One region of the Ideonella sp. genome, then DNA from elsewhere that is predicted to be linked to it. Evidence: predicted binding sites of a transcription regulator. Region 1 holds the regulator's gene; each other region holds the start of a gene.

Evidence for each region. The regulator LexA, encoded in region 1, represses DNA repair genes until DNA is damaged. The targets are predictions, from matches to a motif close to ACTGTATNNNNATACAGT.
Region 2: imuA (translesion DNA synthesis-associated protein ImuA) is a predicted target of LexA. The motif match lies at 2,242-2,259, and genes of this name have one in related genera.
Region 3: ACE3SG_RS25355 (ATP-dependent helicase) is a predicted target of LexA. The motif match lies at 3,757-3,774, and genes of this name have one in related genera.

Annotation. Positions count from the first base shown of each region.
Region 1 is NZ_JAYSDQ010000009.1:184,319-189,940, forward strand. Features, by position in the region: gene ACE3SG_RS14100 (2-oxoacid:ferredoxin oxidoreductase subunit beta) at 1-261, shown strand, start outside; gene ACE3SG_RS14105 (nuclear transport factor 2 family protein) at 271-750, opposite strand; gene ACE3SG_RS14110 (nuclear transport factor 2 family protein) at 784-1,245, opposite strand; gene ACE3SG_RS14115 (hypothetical protein) at 1,416-1,868, opposite strand; gene ACE3SG_RS14120 (helix-hairpin-helix domain-containing protein) at 1,961-2,302, opposite strand; gene lexA (transcriptional repressor LexA) at 2,329-3,006, opposite strand; gene ACE3SG_RS14130 (asparaginase) at 3,109-4,050, shown strand; gene ACE3SG_RS14135 (esterase-like activity of phytase family protein) at 4,034-5,389, opposite strand; gene ACE3SG_RS14140 (organic hydroperoxide resistance protein) at 5,489-5,622, opposite strand, start outside.
Region 2 is NZ_JAYSDQ010000009.1:67,769-73,390, reverse strand. Features, by position in the region: gene ACE3SG_RS13620 (DNA polymerase Y family protein) at 1-1,009, opposite strand, end outside; gene imuA (translesion DNA synthesis-associated protein ImuA) at 1,213-2,190, opposite strand; gene ACE3SG_RS13610 (hypothetical protein) at 2,422-2,691, shown strand; gene ACE3SG_RS13605 (hypothetical protein) at 2,688-2,831, shown strand; gene ACE3SG_RS13600 (RNA recognition motif domain-containing protein) at 3,182-3,532, opposite strand; gene ACE3SG_RS13595 (hypothetical protein) at 3,635-3,844, opposite strand; RNA gene ssrA (transfer-messenger RNA) at 4,311-4,683, opposite strand; gene gph (phosphoglycolate phosphatase) at 4,699-5,364, opposite strand; gene ubiG (bifunctional 2-polyprenyl-6-hydroxyphenol methylase/3-demethylubiquinol 3-O-methyltransferase UbiG) at 5,361-5,622, opposite strand, start outside.
Region 3 is NZ_JAYSDQ010000024.1:61,825-67,446, forward strand. Features, by position in the region: gene ACE3SG_RS25350 (PAS domain S-box protein) at 1-3,582, opposite strand, end outside; gene ACE3SG_RS25355 (ATP-dependent helicase) at 3,786-5,622, shown strand, end outside.

The DNA.
Region 1 (5,622 bases):
CCGCAGCCCGATGGCAGCACGATGCGGCTGCGCAAGCTGCACGCGGGCTACGACCCGACCGACCGGGTGCGGGCGATGGAATACCTGATGGCGCAACAGGCCAAGGGCGAGATCGTCTCGGGGCTGCTGTACGTGGACCCGGATGCGAGCGACCTGCACCACGCCCTGAAGACCGCGGCACGGCCGCTCAATGCGCTGGCCGAGCCCGAGCTGTGCCCGGGGGCCGCGGTGCTGGCCAAGCTGAACGCCGGGTTGCGCTGAACCTGGGCGTCAGGGTTTCGCCAGGCGCGTGATCTGCACGCTGACGATCTTCCACGCGCCGTTCTGCCGGGTGTAGATGTCGATGTAGCGGTAGTGGCTGGTGAACGGCTTGCCGTCCCAGCTGCCGGTCATGTGGGTGCGGCCGCTGAGCAGGGCGGTGTCGCCGTACTGGCGGACTTCGAAATCCTCGACGGTGTACGGGTCGATCTTGAGCTTGGGCGACATCAGGCCATCGACGAACGAGGCCTTGGTCTCGATGTCGGCATCGCCATCGATCTGGCGAAAGTCATCGGCCATGTTGGCCTCGATCGCGGCGCGGTCCTTGCGCACGATCGCTGCGTCCCATTCATTCGATTGCCGGGTCAGGTGGGCCAGGTCGGCAGCGTTCGGCGCGGCGGCCAGGGCGGGCTCAGCGAGCGTCAACGCCAGGGCGCCGAGCAAGGTGGCGGCCAGGTTTGCCAGCGCGGGGCGGCGGGGCAGGTGGGTCATGCGTTGGCGACGGGATGGATGGTCAGTGAAGCATCAAGGTTCGGGGATCGTCGTCGACTGGCCCGACACGCACAGCCAGTGACCGTCGCGCCGCACGAACACGTGGCTGAAGCGGGCGCTGTAGGTGATGACGCCGGTCGGCGCGCGGGCCACCAGGCGGCCGATGAACACCGCCGTCTCGCCCAGGTCCAGCACGCGGATCTCGTCGGTGCTGAACTTCTGCGCCGAGCCGCCCTTGGCAAAGACCTGGAACAACTGGCTGCGGTCGATCACCTGGCCGCTGCCGTCCACCGCGACGAACTCGGGCGCGTAGATGCGGCCCAGTGTGGCGAAATCCTGAATGCGGATCGCCTCCTGGCGCTGGTCTTCGACGGCGCGCAATTCCTCTTCAGTGGTGGCCGCCGCGGCCAGCGCCGGCAGGCAGGCCATGCATGCGGCCAGCAGCGGCCGGGCGAATCGGCGGGGCAACGAGGCGAGCGAGAGTCCGGCGGTCATGGCAGCACCCGGCAGCGGTGGGAGTTGCGCACTATAGGCGCTGCAGTGGGCCCGCGTGGGCGCTGCGCCGGGCCTGCCGGGCCTGTGTTCAGCCGTGTTTGTCCAGCAGGCGCAGGTTGCGAAAGAACGCGGCGTGCTTCACCCGGTGCGCGCCGTTCGCGGCTCAGGCGTCAGGCAAACGCCTTGGCATTGTTGGCGGGGTCGCCCAACAGGTCGTCCAAGGTCGCCACGAACTCGGGCGGGATCTCGGCCATGCCCGGCCGCTTGTCGCCCAGCCAGGCGGTGAGCCGGGGCTCGACGATCTCGATCGGCTCGTCCACATAGCTGCCTTCGGCGTGTTCACAGGCCCTGGCGGCGTTCTTGAACTTGAACTGTTCGAGCCATTTGCCGCCGCCGGCAGGCGGGTACTTTTCGAACGCCCGAAACTTGTAGCCCAGCCAGTACGAGCGCAGGCCCTTGGGCTCTGCGCGCACCTCGAACACGTAGATGAAATTGCCCAGCGCGGCGTTCGTGGCTTCGGGCTCGCTGGACGTGTACGAGTATGGGGCCTTCCTGACCTGTTTCATGACCTTCGAAAGAGGTCCGAGGTCGCCGACGATGTGTTTCACTGCGAATGCGGTCATGGGGCGGGCAACCTTGTAGGTGACTGACGTGGAAAGGCAAGGGCCATGGTACGTCTTGTGTCGCCTGACGCCCCACGCGTGGGGCAGATCGCTCAGCTGTGCACCGGGTCGTGCACCTGCCCATGCAGCTGCTTGCGCTCGGCGGTGTAGGCCCACCAGGGCTTGGGGGCGGCGCCGTTCATGAAGTCGACGATCGCCATGAAGGTGTCGAGCACGCAGGGGTCTTGCCGGTGGCCGGTGGCGCGCTCGAGCCGGCGGTACAGCGCAAAAGCGTCTTGCCCGCGCAGGTCGGTGGGGTGGTGCAGGCCGAGCAGGCGCAGGTCGCCGGCCATCGCGGGGCCCACGTTGGGCAGCTGTTCCAGCGTCTGGCATTCGCCGGCCGAGGCGGCCTTGGGTGCCTTGATCTGCCGGACTGGTGACGACGTGCGGCTCACTGCGACATCCTTCGACGGTCAGGGGCTCAGAACAGCATGTGCTGGCGCACCAGCCCCACGGCGACGCCCTCGATCGCGAACTCGACGTCACCCGGGGCGATGATGATCGGCTCGAAGTCGGGGTTCTCGGGCAGCAGCTCGATCGTCTGCTTGGTGCGGTGCAGGCGCTTGACGGTGACCTCGTCATCGAGCCGGGCGACGACGATCTGGCCGTTGCGGGCTTCGGCCGTCTTCTGCACCGCGAGCAGGTCGCCGTCCATGATGCCGGCGTCGCGCATGCTCATGCCCTTGACCTTCAGCAGGTAGTCGGGCCGGCGCGGGAACAGGCTGGCTTCGAGCACATAGGTCTGGTCGATGTTTTCTTGCGCGAGGATGGGGTTGCCGGCGGCCACCCGGCCGACCAGCGGCAAGGTGAGTTGGGCCAGGCTCGGCAAGGGCAGCGAGAATTGCTTGCCGCGGGCCTCGTTCAGGGCCCGCAGCGTGCCGGACTGCAAGCGGATGCCGCGCGAGGTGCCCCCCACCAGCTCGATCACGCCCTTGCGCGCCAGCGCCTGCAAGTGCTCTTCGGCCGCGTTGGGTGAGCGAAAGCCCAGCTCGGCCGCGATCTCGGCGCGGGTGGGTGGGGCGCCCGTGCGCTCGATCGTGGTTTGCACCAGGTCGAGAATCTGCTGCTGGCGGGCGGTGAGCTTGGGGCTTTCGATCATGGCGGCTTGGCGCCAGACCGCCCTCGCGAGTGAAAACTAGCGCGAGAACGGTACGGCTGAGGTTGCATCCAGTATCTGTATTTTTATCCAGACATGCAAGAAATGCAAAACAAATCGGGACAAGCACCGTTGATCGTCATCCTCGCCACAGGCGGCACGATCGCCGGCTCGGGTGACGACGTCGGCTACGTGGCCGGCCAGGTCGGCGTGAAAGAGCTGGTGGCCGCGGTGCCGGCCCTGGCCGACCGGCCGCTCGAAGCCGAGCAGGTCGCCCAGGTCGACAGCAAGGACATGAGCCACGCGATCTGGCAGACGCTCGCGGCGCGCGTGGCGCACCACCTGGCGCGGCCCGAGGTGGCGGGCATCGTGATCACCCACGGCACCGACACGCTGGAAGAAACCGCCTACTTCCTGCACCGGGTGCTGTCACCCGCCAAGCCGGTGGTCTTCACCGCGGCGATGCGGCCCGTGACCTCGCTGCAATCCGATGGCCCGCAGAACCTGCTGGACGCCGTGACGCTGGCCGCCCACCCGGGTGCCAGTGGCGTGCTGGCGGCGCTGCATGGCCGCGTGCACGGGCCGGTGGATGTGCGCAAGGCCCTGCCGTTCGCGCTGGACGCGTTCAGCTCGGGCGAGGCAGGCCCGGTGGCGCTGATCCAGGAGGGGCAGGTTCGCCCGCTGCGGCCGTGGCCGGCGTGTCAGGCGCTGGGGCTGGACACGATCGCGTTCCAGGCATCGAGCTGGCCGCGGGTCGACATCGTCGTCAGCCACGCGGGGGTCGACGGCGTGGTGGTCGACGCGCTGGTGGCCGCCGGTGCGCGTGGCCTGGTGATCGAGGGCACCGGCAACGGCACGGTGCATGTGTCGCTGCTGGCTGCGGTCGAGCGGGCCCAGGCTGCGGGCTTGCCGGTGCTGCGCGGCACCCGGTGCGCGGGCGCCGCGGTGGTCGGGGCGCCGGCCGGCGCGCTGCCCTCGGCCGGCGAGCTGTCGCCGGCCAAGGCGCGCGTCGAGCTGCTGTTGCAGCTGCTCAGTTCTGCAGCTTGAACTTCTGCGGCTCGTAGGCCGAGCCGGCCAGGTCTGCGTCGTCGAAGGCGAAGACGAAGAACTGGTTCGGGTTGGCCAGGCCGCCCGGCGCCACCGCCAGAAAGTCGTTGTCGTTGGCGACGTACAGCGTGTGCTTGGTGACGCCATCGACCACCACGTCGTCGCCGAAGGCCATGCCTTCGAGCTTGGCGGGGATCTGCGCGTCGCCGATGCCGGCGGCGTTCAGCGCGGCGCGCAGGTCGACGAACAGCGTCTTCGCCGGCGCCTTGGCCAGCAACGCGGTCGCGCCTTCGAGGGCGCTCACGTCCTCGGCGCCGGCCAGGTCGACCTTCCAGACCTGCTTGACGACGGCGACCGAGTTGTCGCCCAGGCCCTTGCCGTCGCGCTCGAGCACCAGCAACTCGTGGCTGTTCAGCGCGAGGATCTCGCTCGAGTTGTAGGCCTTGTTCAGCGCCGGGATGAAGTTGTCGTAGGCGTACTGGCTCACCGCGCCGGTGGCGATGTCGATCTTGACGATGCGGTTGGCGCGGCCACCGTCACCGCCGTCCTGGATCAGCGGGCTTTGCACGAAGCCGAACAGGGTCTTGCCATCGGGCGAAATCGCCAGCCCTTCCATGCCCTTGTTGGCCACCCGGCCGCGGGTGTTGCCGCTGATCTCGGTTGCGCCCAGGGCCGACTTGGTGGCCACCGCGAAGGTCGACTCGGGCAGCGCGAACACGCGGGTGCGCTTGCCGGTCTCGCGGCTGAACTCGTAGACGTAGGGGCCGTATTCGTCCGACACGTAGACATGCTTGCCGTTGCGCGACACGCGGATGCCTTCGGGGTCCAGGCGCGCGTCCATCGGGCTCAGCGAGCCGGTGTCGCCGTCGAAGTTGTCCGAGCGGCCGCTGAAGTACCGCACGCCCTTGTGGTTGTTCGGCGGCACGGCCGGGCCGTAGACGAGGGCCTCGCGTGCATACAGCAGCGTGGTGCCGGTCAGCTGCGGCGTCAGCGTGAAGGGCAGGGCACCGTCGGCCACCGGCGACAAGGCCAGCGTCAGCGTGTCGAAGCGCGGCACCCAGTTGGTGGTGTTGTCGACGAAGTCGTTCCAGGTCGTGGCGTTCGGGCCGCGGTCGGGGATGGCGACGAAGGTGTTGCCGCCGGCCCAGGCCAGGCCAGATCCGAGGCCGCCCAGTAGGTTGGCGGGCACGCCGTTTTCCAGCGTGTGGGTCAGGCCCGACAGGTCGCTGCCATCACCGGGCAGGCTGCCCTTGGCGATCAGCGTGACGGCGGCATGAGCGGGTGCGAAAACGGCGGCGCAGGCCAGCGCCACGGCGCCGACGATGGTCTTGTTCAGCATGAAAAAAGCTCCTCGGGTCGATACAACCCGAGGAGCTTCGCGAAGGCGGGTGACGCTGTCGTGACCCGTGCATGACGGGCCGGTGACAGCGCTGAGGCCTTAGACCACCGTCAGCGTGACGTCGATGTTGCCGCGCGTGGCGTTCGAGTACGGGCACACCTTGTGGGCGGCGGCGACCAGCGCTTCAGCCGCGGCGCGCTCCATGCCCGGCACGGTGATGGCCATCGCCACCT
Region 2 (5,622 bases), 120 kb from region 1:
CCAAGCGCTCACGCAGCACGGCCTGCAGATGGCGTGCATCGCCGGTCGGCTCGGCGAGCGTGATGTCCAGGCGGCTGACGTGAACACCTGCCTCGCCGTGCGAGTTCGCCCGCAGCCGGCTTTCGTGGTGCAGCCACAGCTGCAGGCTTTGCACCCGCGCATGGCGCGCCTGCGCCCATGCCAGCAGGCGGGCCAGCAGCACCTGGGCACCGGCCAGCAAGGCGTCGGTGTTGTCGGCGCGAGCCCACAGCTCGGCGTGGCTGTGAAAGCACAGCGGCGGCTCGATCGGCTCCAGCGGGTCGGGCACAGTGCCCCACGCACGGTCGAGCAGCAACAGCAAGTCCGGCCCGAAACGCCGCGCCAGGCCGGCACGCGGCTGGCGGCGCAGATCACCCAGTGTGCGCAAGCCCATGGCTTCGAATTGGGCGCGGGCCGCTTCATCCGGCGCCAGCCAGGCGGCGGGCAAGGTCAACAAGCGCTGGTGCAGCGTGGCCCAGGCCGAGTCGGTAGAAGACAAAGTCGATCGGGTCAGCTGGCTTGGCGGGTTAGGCTCGTCGCCCGCGCGCGCCAGCAGCAACGCCCCCAGCGCCGTGGGCGCCTGGGCCCGCTGCAGGCGATGACCCAGCGGCGACAGCGCCTCGCTCATGCGCTGCCACAAGCGCGCCGCACCGCCAAAGCAACGCAGGCTGGCCTGCACTTCGGCCAACAAGCCGTCGGGCGGCGCCGGCACCACGGTGGGCGTAAAGGCCAACAAGGCGTGTGCCACGGCTTGCAAGGCCTGTGCGTCGCGCAACGGGTCGGCCATGCCCAGCACCAGCTCAGGCGCCAGGGCCAGCGCCGTGGCGCGCTTCATGCCCGGCGCAACGCCCCGCTCGGCCGCCGCCGCATTGACCGCCGTGATGCGGTGCTGCGCCTGCAGCGCCACGGGGTGCGCGGCCTTCTCAGGCCCCATCAAGGCGCTGAACGCTTCGAGCGACAGCGCCGGCAAATGAAACCCCACCCAAAGCATGGCGACCACCTGTGGCGCAACAACCGCACGTGCCGCGGGCTCAGCGCCTGGGGGCTTCTCGGGCGTGCCCGAGAAGCTCGTCAAATGGTGCCCGATCGAGGCGCGAAGCACCGCCACGGCTCGGGCGATGGCGAGCATTGGCAACGACGAGCGGGTGACTTTGGGCGTGATGGGTGGGCATGCGCGACGGCCTCTCAGGCTCTTCAGACCACCGGCGCGCTGGCCGGTGGGCGTGGCGGGCGAAAGCCGGGCGGCTGGACCATGGCCATGCCGGTTGCCGGGTCGTGGGGGTCTGCGCCAGGGCGCCGCGCCGGGGCCATCGGCAGGCCCGCACGGCCTGGCTGGGCCGCCATCGCCGTCTCTCCCGTCGCCACCAGCGCAGCGGCCTCGCGCTGCGGCAGCACCCGCGACCGAGCCAAGGCCCGCTGGGACAGCACCGGCGCCAACGTCAACCGCAACGACTGCGCCATCGCCGGGCCCTTGCGCTTGACGATCTGCAGTTGCAGATCGTCGGCCCCGGCGGGCTGCAGCACCAGGCGCAGCGGCGCCGGGCTGGGCTGGGCATGCGCTGCCAGCTCACGCAACAAGAACGCCGGGCCTTCATGCGACTGCGCGGCCAGTTGCATCCGGCGCAAGGCTTCGGGCCGGGCCGCGGCGCCGGGCCAGGCCAGCACGGCCCCCACCTGCCCGCTGCGCAAAGCCTGCTCGACGGCCCAACACAACTCGGCCCCCGGCACGGCGCGACGCGCCTTGCGCCCGCCGGCACCCGCGGGCTTTTGCTGCGGCGCTGGGCGCAACCGCACGATCACGCACTGCCCAGGCGGCCAACCCAGCTCGGCCAGCGCGACCGCATTCACCTCGGCCGGCGGATCGAACAGCATCACCGCGCGGCCTGAGCGGGCCAGCGGCGCCAGCATGGGCGCCAGCAACCGGATCTCGCCGACCCCCGGCTCGGGCAACAGCAACTCGGTCAGCACCCGCACCGGCCAGCCACCGCCCGGCAGCTCGACATCCAGAGCGGCAAAACCGCTCGGCAAGGCCCCCGCGTGCACCCCGCTCGCCCCCCCACCCTGCGCCCGCCACAGTCCCGGGTGCAGCCGGGTGGGCTGGGCCAGCAGCTCTGCCCGACCAGGGGCGCCCACCCCGCAAGCAGCCGCAGGCACGCCCTTTGCCGGGCCCATGGCCGGCTCGCTGCGTACGGGCCTGGAGGGAGAAAAAGTCAGCGTCATGATACTGTTTATTTGTACAGCATCTTACGCCCACCGATCGCCGATGTGAAAGAGCCCGCCCAGCGCCACGGCGCCGATGAGTTGCCGAAATACTGTATTTGTGTACAGTACCACCATCCATCGACGCAACACTGGCCACGCTGCCAGGCCACGCCGCTGCATGGCCGCAGCAGGAGAACACAGATGACCACTGACACCCACGCCGAAACGCCACCCCGCACGACCGAACAACAAGACCACGAGACATGGATCCAACTCTTCGCCAGCCGCCTGACCGCCTGCTGGCCCCGGCTGGAAGCGGCCGATGCCGAACACGTGGGCGACGGCCTTTCGCGCGAGGCCCGCTGGCGCAACATCGATCCCTCGCTGGCGGCGGAGCGCTGGATGGCGCTGGTGATGAGCACCACCCCGACGACGAAGACCTCACAGCGGCCACACGAGGTCGCCTCATGAGCCCCAGCACCCTGCATTGGCCGGCACGCAGGCACCTGTTCCGCCACACCAGCCACTCGCAACGCACGTCGCTGTGGTGGACATCGGCGGTGCTGCTCATCGCCCTGGCGGGCGCCGGCATCACCGTGGCGTTCGGATGACACCGCAACCGGGACACGCCCAGGAAAAAGGCGCTGAGAGATGAACTCGCTCAGCGCCTTGTCGTTTCGGCTGATTCAGCCGGGCATACGGGGGGAGCCGGGGTGGAAGCACCCCCAGGAATCCAACATCCATGCGGGCTGGCGAGGTGCGGTGCGAATGACGTGCGGCGGTCTGGGGCGACTACCGCGAGAGCTTGAACCGGCATCGGGGACGGCCAGTCGCCATGGTGGGCGCTCAAGGGTAGTCACTTGTGCGTTATGTTGGCCATGGAGCGCTCGCAACGGACTGAGCAGTGGGCGAAAAAAAACCGGCTCAGGAAGAGCCGGTTTTCAGAGGATGTGCGGCAAGCTCAGTAGCGACCGCCGCCGAAGCCACCCGTACCATAACCAACGTCCAAACGATTGGACGCGCGGTAGCCGGTTGGGCTGTGGGCACCTGAGGCGGTGCGATCTTCGCGGGGCCGTGCCAGGCTCACGACGATGGCACGGCCATCGACGGACATGCCATTCAAGCCATTGATCGCAGCTTGGGCAAGCTCGGCGGACGCCATCTCCACAAAGCCGAAGCCCTTGGACTTGCCGGTGTCGCGGTCCATCATGACCTTGGCGGAGGTAACGCTGCCGAACTCGCCAAAGTTGCTCTTGAGGCTGACATCGGTGACGGAATAGGGCAAGTTGCCCACGTAGATTTTGCTGCTCATGATGAGCCTTTCAGTGTCGGGGTGCATCGTCGCGATGCGTGCATGCGAACAGGACGTCCGCTGAAGAGGGAAAGCTGTTTGGGTACTGCAGCGGGCAGATCGTCAGCCCGAGGGGGGATTCGGCATGCAGGTCTGCAGCCAGCCCTGGGTGACGGCAAACAGTCGGGCGGCATCACGCGAGGCAAACGTGGTGTCCGACCTGAACACCCGGCAGTAGCTGCCTTCGCCCTCGGAGCGCTGGACCGAAAACGAGGCGCGGAAGCGGCCACCGTCGGTCGGGTGTGTCGCGGGCGAAACGACGTACTTGCCCATGGGAATAGCTTTAGTTGGAATCGGGATCAATCAGGATCGCGGGCGGCGGACCACCAGCATGAGCGTAGGGGCTCGGTTGGCTGCCGCTCAGCAGGCCAAAAGGGCGATGAGATCGCGAGGGACTCGGACAGCTGACAAAGCTTGCCACTTGGGCTTGGGCGCGGGGGAGCACCTGCTGTCGGATCTGACATTGTACCCGCGCAGGTCTTCTAGACCTGAGTCCATCAGTTCGCACGACCAGCGCCCGAGGCTGCAGCTTGCTTCCGGCAAGTAGCGGTCGCCTGCGCCGGGAGGCGCGGCGGCGACCGAAAAGACGAACGCACATGCAGCAGTGCCCCCGAAAAAAGGGGCGCTGGATGCACTCTCACGTGCGAATTACGTGCGAATCGGAGGCCAGAAGGGCCGCTTTGATCCGTTTCACACTGCCTCCCACCCATCGTTCTTCATAGGTGGAAGGCTTCTTGAATGGTGGAGCCGGGGGGAATTGAACCCCCGTCCGCAAGCCATCGCCAGGTAGATCTACATGCTTAGCTGACTGATTTGGATCTCACGTCTCCGGTCGCGCAGCAGCACGCTACCGGACACGCCAGCCACTTAGTCTCGTTCCCCAGCCCGTGGCCAACCGGGGAACCAGCCAATGTGAATGACCTCTCAGCTTCAGACCTTGCGGTCTTCAACCCGGCCCATTGGCCAACCGTTGAGAGGCTCACCGGTGTTAAGCGGCGAGAGCGTACGAAGTATCGTTCGCAGTTACTTTGTTTCCAGTGGTTTAACGAGCGAACTGGTGCTCGGCATGCCCTATCCCAACTCCGCACCCACGTCGAAACCAGGTCGGCCCCAGGATGACTCGTAGTTTAGGCCAGTTTGAGCCAATTCAAGAGGGCCTCGGGCCGATTGATGATCGCATCGGCACCCCAGGTGTCGATGCTGTCGCCCGCGCCCAGGTAGCCCCAGGCTGCCACCAGCGTGGCCATGCCGGCAGCGCGGCCGGCCTGCACGTCGCGCAGATCGTCGCCCACGTAGACACAATCGGCCGGCGCGTGGCCCAGCCGGCGGGCGGCCTCCCACAGTGGCTCGGGGTGCGGCTTGGCGTGGGGCGTCGTGTCGCCACAGATCAGCGCACCGGCGCGTGGCGACAGCCCCAGGCCTTCGGCCACCGGCACCGCAAAGCGGGTGGCCTTGTTGGTCACGATGCCCCACCCCAAGCCGGCAGACTCCAGCGCGCCCAACAAGCCGTGCATGCCATCGAAGAGGCAGGTGCGATCCAGCATGCCCTGCTCGTAGCGTGCCAGAAAGGCGTCGCGCAGGCCTTCGAAACGCGGCTCGCCTGGCGCAACGCCAAAGGCCACGCCCACCATGCCCCGCGCACCGGCGCCGACCATCGGCCGCAGTTGTTCGTACGGCATCGCCGCCAGGCCATGCTCGGCGCGCAATGCGTTGGCTGCGCCAGCCAGGTCGGGGGCACTGTCGATCAAGGTGCCGTCCAGATCGAACAGCACCGCGCGCACTTTGCGGCTCATGCGGGTCGACGGCAGGCGACGAGGTAGTTCACATCGGTGTTGGCCGACAACCAGTAGCGCTTGGTGAGCGGGTTGTATTCCATGCCCTTGAACTGGTCGACCTCGAGACCCGCGTCGCGCGCGAAGCGCGCCAGCTCGCTGGGGCGAATGAAGCGCGCGTATTCGTGCGTGCCCTTGGGCAGCAGGCCCAGCACATGCTCGGCCCCAACGATGGCAAACAGGAACGACTTCGGGTTGCGGTTCAAGGTGGAGAAGAAG
Region 3 (5,622 bases), on a different contig from region 1:
CATCAGGTTTACAGGGTTGTCCTCGATGTAGAGGATCGAGCCCTCGAGCGAGCCCTCGGCCAGCGCCGGCGTGCCGTCGCCAGGGTCGGGCCCCAGGCGGCGCAGTGCGTCGGCCGGGCTCGAGCGCGGCAGCCGCACGCTCATGCGGGTGCCCCGCCCGGCGCTGCTTTGCGCGCTGATCGTGCCGCCCATCTTCAGCACCAGCTGGCGCGTCAGGTGCAGCCCGATGCCGGTGCCTTCGACGGCACCGCGCTCGCGCCCGAGGCGGTTGAAGGGCTCGAACAGGTGGGTCAGCTGGTCGCTGTTCATGCCGATGCCGTTGTCGACCACGTCGATGCGCAAGGCGTCGCCGTCGTCCACCACCTCGACCCACACCTCGCCGCCGGGGCGGTTGTACTTGCAGCCGTTGGACAGCAGGTTCAGCACCACCTGGCGCAGGCGCGTGGCATCGGCCAGCACGGCCAGCCGCGGGTCAGTGCCGGCCGGCCCCGGGCGCAGCCGCACGTTGTGCCGCGCCGCCAGCGTGGCGGCCACCGACAGGGCCGATTCGATCAGCGGCTGCAGCGCCACCGGCTCCAGCCGCATGTCGAGCTCACCGGCCTCGATGCGCGAAACGTCGAGCACGTCGTCGATCAGTGCCAGCAGGTGCCAGCCGGCTTCGCGCATCAGCTCGAGGTGGTGGTGCTGGCGCGTGCTCATCGGCTCGCGCGGGTCGTCGCTGAGCAGTTGCGCGAAGCCCAGCATCGCGTTCAGCGGCGTGCGCAGCTCATGGCTCATGCGCGACAGGAACTCGGTCTTGGCCTGGCTGGCCACCTCGGCCACGATGCGGGCCTCGCGCGCGGCCTCGGCGGCCAGCCGCTCGGTCAGGTCGTGGATCACCGCGGTCATCGTCGTCTGCGGGCCCTGCCCCTGGCGCGACACGGCGGCCTCGAAGGCAAAGCGCTCGCCATCGGCGCGCAGGCCGTAGAGCCGGCGTTCGCTGCCCAGCGTGACCTGCTCGCGGCCGCTGTCGATGAAGGCCTGCAGCCCGCGCCGGTGCCGCTCGGCCAGCTCGGTCGGGATGAAACCGTCCAGCGGCTGGCCCATCACCTGGTCGGCACTGACGCGGAACATCGTGCAGGCGGCGTGGTTGAACATCACCACGCGCTGCGAGGCATCGAGCGTGATGATCGCGTCCATCGCCGAGTCGACGATGCCCGCCAGCTGGCGCTCGCGTGCCTGCAGCGCCTGCTCGGCACGGCGGCGCGCGGTGATGTCGTGGCTGATCGTCAGCACCGCCGGTTCGCCGTCGTAGTCGATCAGCTCGCCGTTGAACAGGATGATGCGTTCGGTGCCGTCGACCCCGTGCACCTTGGCCTCGAAGTCGCGCACCCGGCCGTTGGCCTTCATCATCGCCATCATGCGCTCGTAGTCTTCGGGCGACATGCCCACGCCCAGCTCGCGCAGGTTGTAGCCCAGCAGCTGCTCGCGCGGCCGGCCCACGCGCTGCGCGAAGACCGGGTTCAGGTCGAGCAGGCGACCGTCTTCGAGCGTGCGCACCGCGATGCCGGTCGGCGACGCGTCGAAGATGCTCTTGAAGCGCCGGTGGTCGGTGGCGGCCTGGCGCTGCGCGGCCAGCCGCGCCTGCTCGCGCTGCAGGTTGTCCAGCGCGAAGGCCAGGTCGTCGGTCAGCTGGCGCAGCAGGTCGACCAGCGCATCGTCGAACCAGTCGGTCTCGTCCATGTGCAGCAGCAGCACGCCGACGATGTCGCCCGCGCAGCGCAGCGGGAACACCACCTGCGCGCGCACGCCGGCGGCGTCGGCCCGCCGCTGCCAGTCGCCGGCGCAGGCATCGAGCGCCATGTCGTTGCACACGCCCGGCAGGCCGGCGAACAACGCGCGGCCGGTCAGCGTGTCGGCAAAACCTTCGGCCTGCAGGTCGAGCCGCGTCGGCATCGCGCCAAACAGGCAGTCGGCCGGGCCGGCCCAGGCCACCGCCACCAGCTGGCCGTCGGTGGTCAGCCAGGCGCTCGCGATGCGCGCCTGGCCCGCGTCGACGCAGGCATCGCAGGCCTCGTGCAGCAGCTCGTCGCGCGGGGCGCGGTGGATGATCGCGCGCTGGGTGCGCGACAAGGCGGTGAGAAAACCCGACAGCCGCCGCACCTGCTGCTCGGCGCGGCGCTGGTCGGTCACGTCTTCGCCGATGCTGGCGCGGCCGACCACCAGGCCCCGCTCGTCGCGCAGCACGGTGCTGCTCCAGCGCACCAGGCGGTGCTCGCCGCTGCGGGTCAGCAGCACGGCCTCGTTGTGCGCCGGCAGGTGGCCCTCGCGCAGCGCGGCGTGCCAGGCCTCGTGCTCGCCATGGCTGCCGTGCGGCAGGCAACGCTCGCCGAAGTCGGCGCCGGCCAGCTCGTCCAGCTGCCAGCCGGTGCGCTGCAGGAAGAACTCGTTGCAGTAGGTGATGCGGCCCTCGCGGTCGGCGGCGATCGCGAACAGCTCGACCGTGTCCAGCATCTCGCGAAAGCGCCGCTCCGATTCGGCCAGCCGGGCCTGCGCGCGGTCGCGGCCGTCGAGCATGCGGTTGAACTCGCTGGCGACGGTGCGGAACTCGCCGGGCAGGCCTTCGTCGGCGCGGGCCTGCGGCTCGCCTTCGGCCACCGCGCGGGCGGTCGCGGCCAGGTGGGCCAAGGGCGCCACCAGCCGGTGCGACAGCCGCCAGGCCAGCCACAGCACCAGCGCCGACAGCAGCGCCAGCGCCAGCACCGCCTGGCGCGCCTGGCTGCGCGCCGGCGCGAGCACCGAATCCTCGGGCACGCCGGCCACCACCGTCAGGCCCCAACGGCCGACCGGCACAGCGGCATAGAAGCGGCGCACGCCGTCGACCCCCACCCCCAGGCCCTGCCCTTCTGGCGATGCGCGAAGAAAGGCCTCGAGCCGCGCCGACTCGTCGTGGCCGATCCACTTCTCGGGCTCCGGGTAGCGGCCGATCACGATGCCGGTGCGGTCCTGCAGCACCACCGTGCCGCCGTCGGGCTCGGCATGGCGGCGCCAGCCTTCGGACCAGGCCGTCAGGTCCAGCGTCAACACCAGCAAGCCGACCGGCCGGCCGTCCGGGCCCGGCACGCTGCGCATCAGCGGCAGCACCAGCTTGTCGGCCACCGGGCCCCAGCGCGGCCGGCCGACCACCAGCTCGCTGCTGTCGCGCGCCAGCCCGAACTCGGGCGAGTCGGCCGGGCTGGCCGGCATGCGCGCGCTGTCGACCGAGGCGCACAGCACCTGTCCGTCCAGCCCCACCAGGCCGGCGTTGGCCAGCAGCGGGTCGATGCGCAACAGGCCGGCGAGCAAGGTCTTGCAGCCGGCCACGTCGGCCTGGCGGATCTCGGGCCGGTCGCTCAGAAAATCGAGCAGCTGGCGGTTGCGCTGCAGCGTGCTGTCGACCTCTTCGGCCAACAGCTCCGAGCGCTTGTGGGCACTGTCCATGACCCGCGCCTCGGCCGCCTGCCGGTCCTGGAAGATGTCGAACACCAATGCCAGCAGCCAGGGCAGGGTGACCACCCCGACCAGCAACAACAGTCGGCCTAAGAAGGTGCGCGCGGGTTTCATCGGGCGCCACGGCGGGGGACACCGTAGCCAGCCGAGGGTAGTGCAGGCGGGCACGCGCGACAAGCGCGCGCACCAGACACGCGCATCCGACCCACGCAGCCCGCCCGTTGGGCGCGCGTGCAGGCCGCCCACCACCCACGGCGGGTGGCCGCGCGCCGAACGGCACCCCGCCGCACTGGGCATTCATCCAGTATGCTGGCAGGGTGTCTGCCGTCGTCGCCCCGCCCCGCCCTGCCGCCCCTGGCCGCGTCGACCCGCTGGCCTCGCTGAACGACGACCAGCGCGAAGCCGCCACCCACGGCCACGGCCCGTTGCTGGTGATTGCCGGCGCCGGTGCCGGCAAGACGACCACGCTGGCCGCGCGGGTGGCGCAGCTGGTGCTCGGCGGCGCCGACCCGAACCGCCTGCTGCTGCTGACCTTCTCGCGCCGCGCCGCGCAAGAGATGCAGCAGCGCGTGGCGGCCATGCTGCAGGCCGCGCTCGGCCTGTCGGCCGCCGCGGCGCCACAGCTGCCCTGGGCCGGCACCTTCCACGCGATCGGCGCGCGGCTGCTGCGCGAGCAGGCGGTGCGGCTGGGCCTGTCGGAAGACTTCAGCATCCTCGACCGCGGCGACGCCGAAGACCTGATGGGCTGGGTGCGCGAGGCGCAGGGGCTGGCCCGCGCGGCCGAAAGCGGCGCCATGCGCTTTCCGCTCAAGGGCACCTGCCTGGCGATCTACTCGCGCGTCGTCAACAGCCAGGCGCCGCTGGGCGACGTGTTGCGCGAGGCCTTTGCCTGGTGTGTGGACGCCGAGGCGGGCCTGCGCACGCTGTTTCGCGCCTACGAAGCGGCCAAGCGCGAGCAGCAGGCGCTCGACTACGACGACCTGCTGCTGTGGTGGGCCGAGATGATGCGCGAGCCCGACATCGCCGGCTGGCTGGGCGAGCGCTTCACCCACGTGCTGGTCGACGAATACCAGGACACCAACCGGCTGCAGGCCGCGATCCTGCTGGCGCTCAAGCCTCGGGGCGACGGGCTGACGGTGGTGGGCGACGATGCGCAATCGATCTACGCCTTCCGCGCCGCCGAGGTGCGCAACATCCTGGACTTCCCGGCCGCGTTCACGCCGCCGGCGCGCATCGTCACGCTGGCGCGCAACTACCGCGCGACGCAGCCGCTGCTCGACGCGGCCAACGCGGTGATCGCGCTGGCCCCCGAGCGCTTCACCAAGCAGCTGTGGACCGACCGCCCCGGCGCCGAGCGGCCGCAGCTGGTGGCGGTGGACGACGACTCGGCGCAGGCGCGCTGGGTCGTCGACGGCGTGCTGGCGCGGCGTGAGGGTGGGCTGAAGCTCAAGTCGCAGGCGGTGCTGTTCCGCACGTCGTCGCACAGTGCCGCGCTGGAGCTCGAGCTCGCGCGCCGCAACGTGCCCTACGTCAAGTACGGCGGCCTGAAATTTCTCGAAGCCGCGCATGTGAAAGACGTGCTGTCGCTGCTGCGCTGGGCCAGCAACCCGCGGCACCGGCTGGCGGGCTTTCGCGTCGCGCAGCTGGTGCCGGGCATCGGGCCGGCCACGGCGCGCCGCCTGCTCGATGCGATGGACGCCAGCGCCGACCCGCACGCCGTGCTGCAGGCCTTCGAGCCGCCCGCCACGGCCCGTGGCGAGTGGGCCCCGCTGGCCCGGCTGCTGCGGGGTTTGAGCGAGGCCCCCGATTGGCCGAACGAGCTGGCCGCGGTGGCCGACTGGTACCTGCCGCAGATGGAGCGGCTGCACGACCACCCGGCGCCGCGCCAGGCCGACATCGAGCAGCTGGCCCGGCTGGCCAGCGGCCACGCCAGCCGCGAGCGCTTCCTGACCGAGCTGACGCTGGACCCACCGCAAGCCACCAGCGACGAGGCCGGCGACCCGCACCAGGACGAGGACTACCTGATCCTGTCGACGATCCACGCCGCCAAGGGCCAGGAGTGGGCCTCGGTGACGGTGCTGAACGTGATCGACGGCTGCCTGCCGGGTGACCTGTCGACCGCCACCCGCGTGCAGCTCGAAGAAGAGCGGCGCC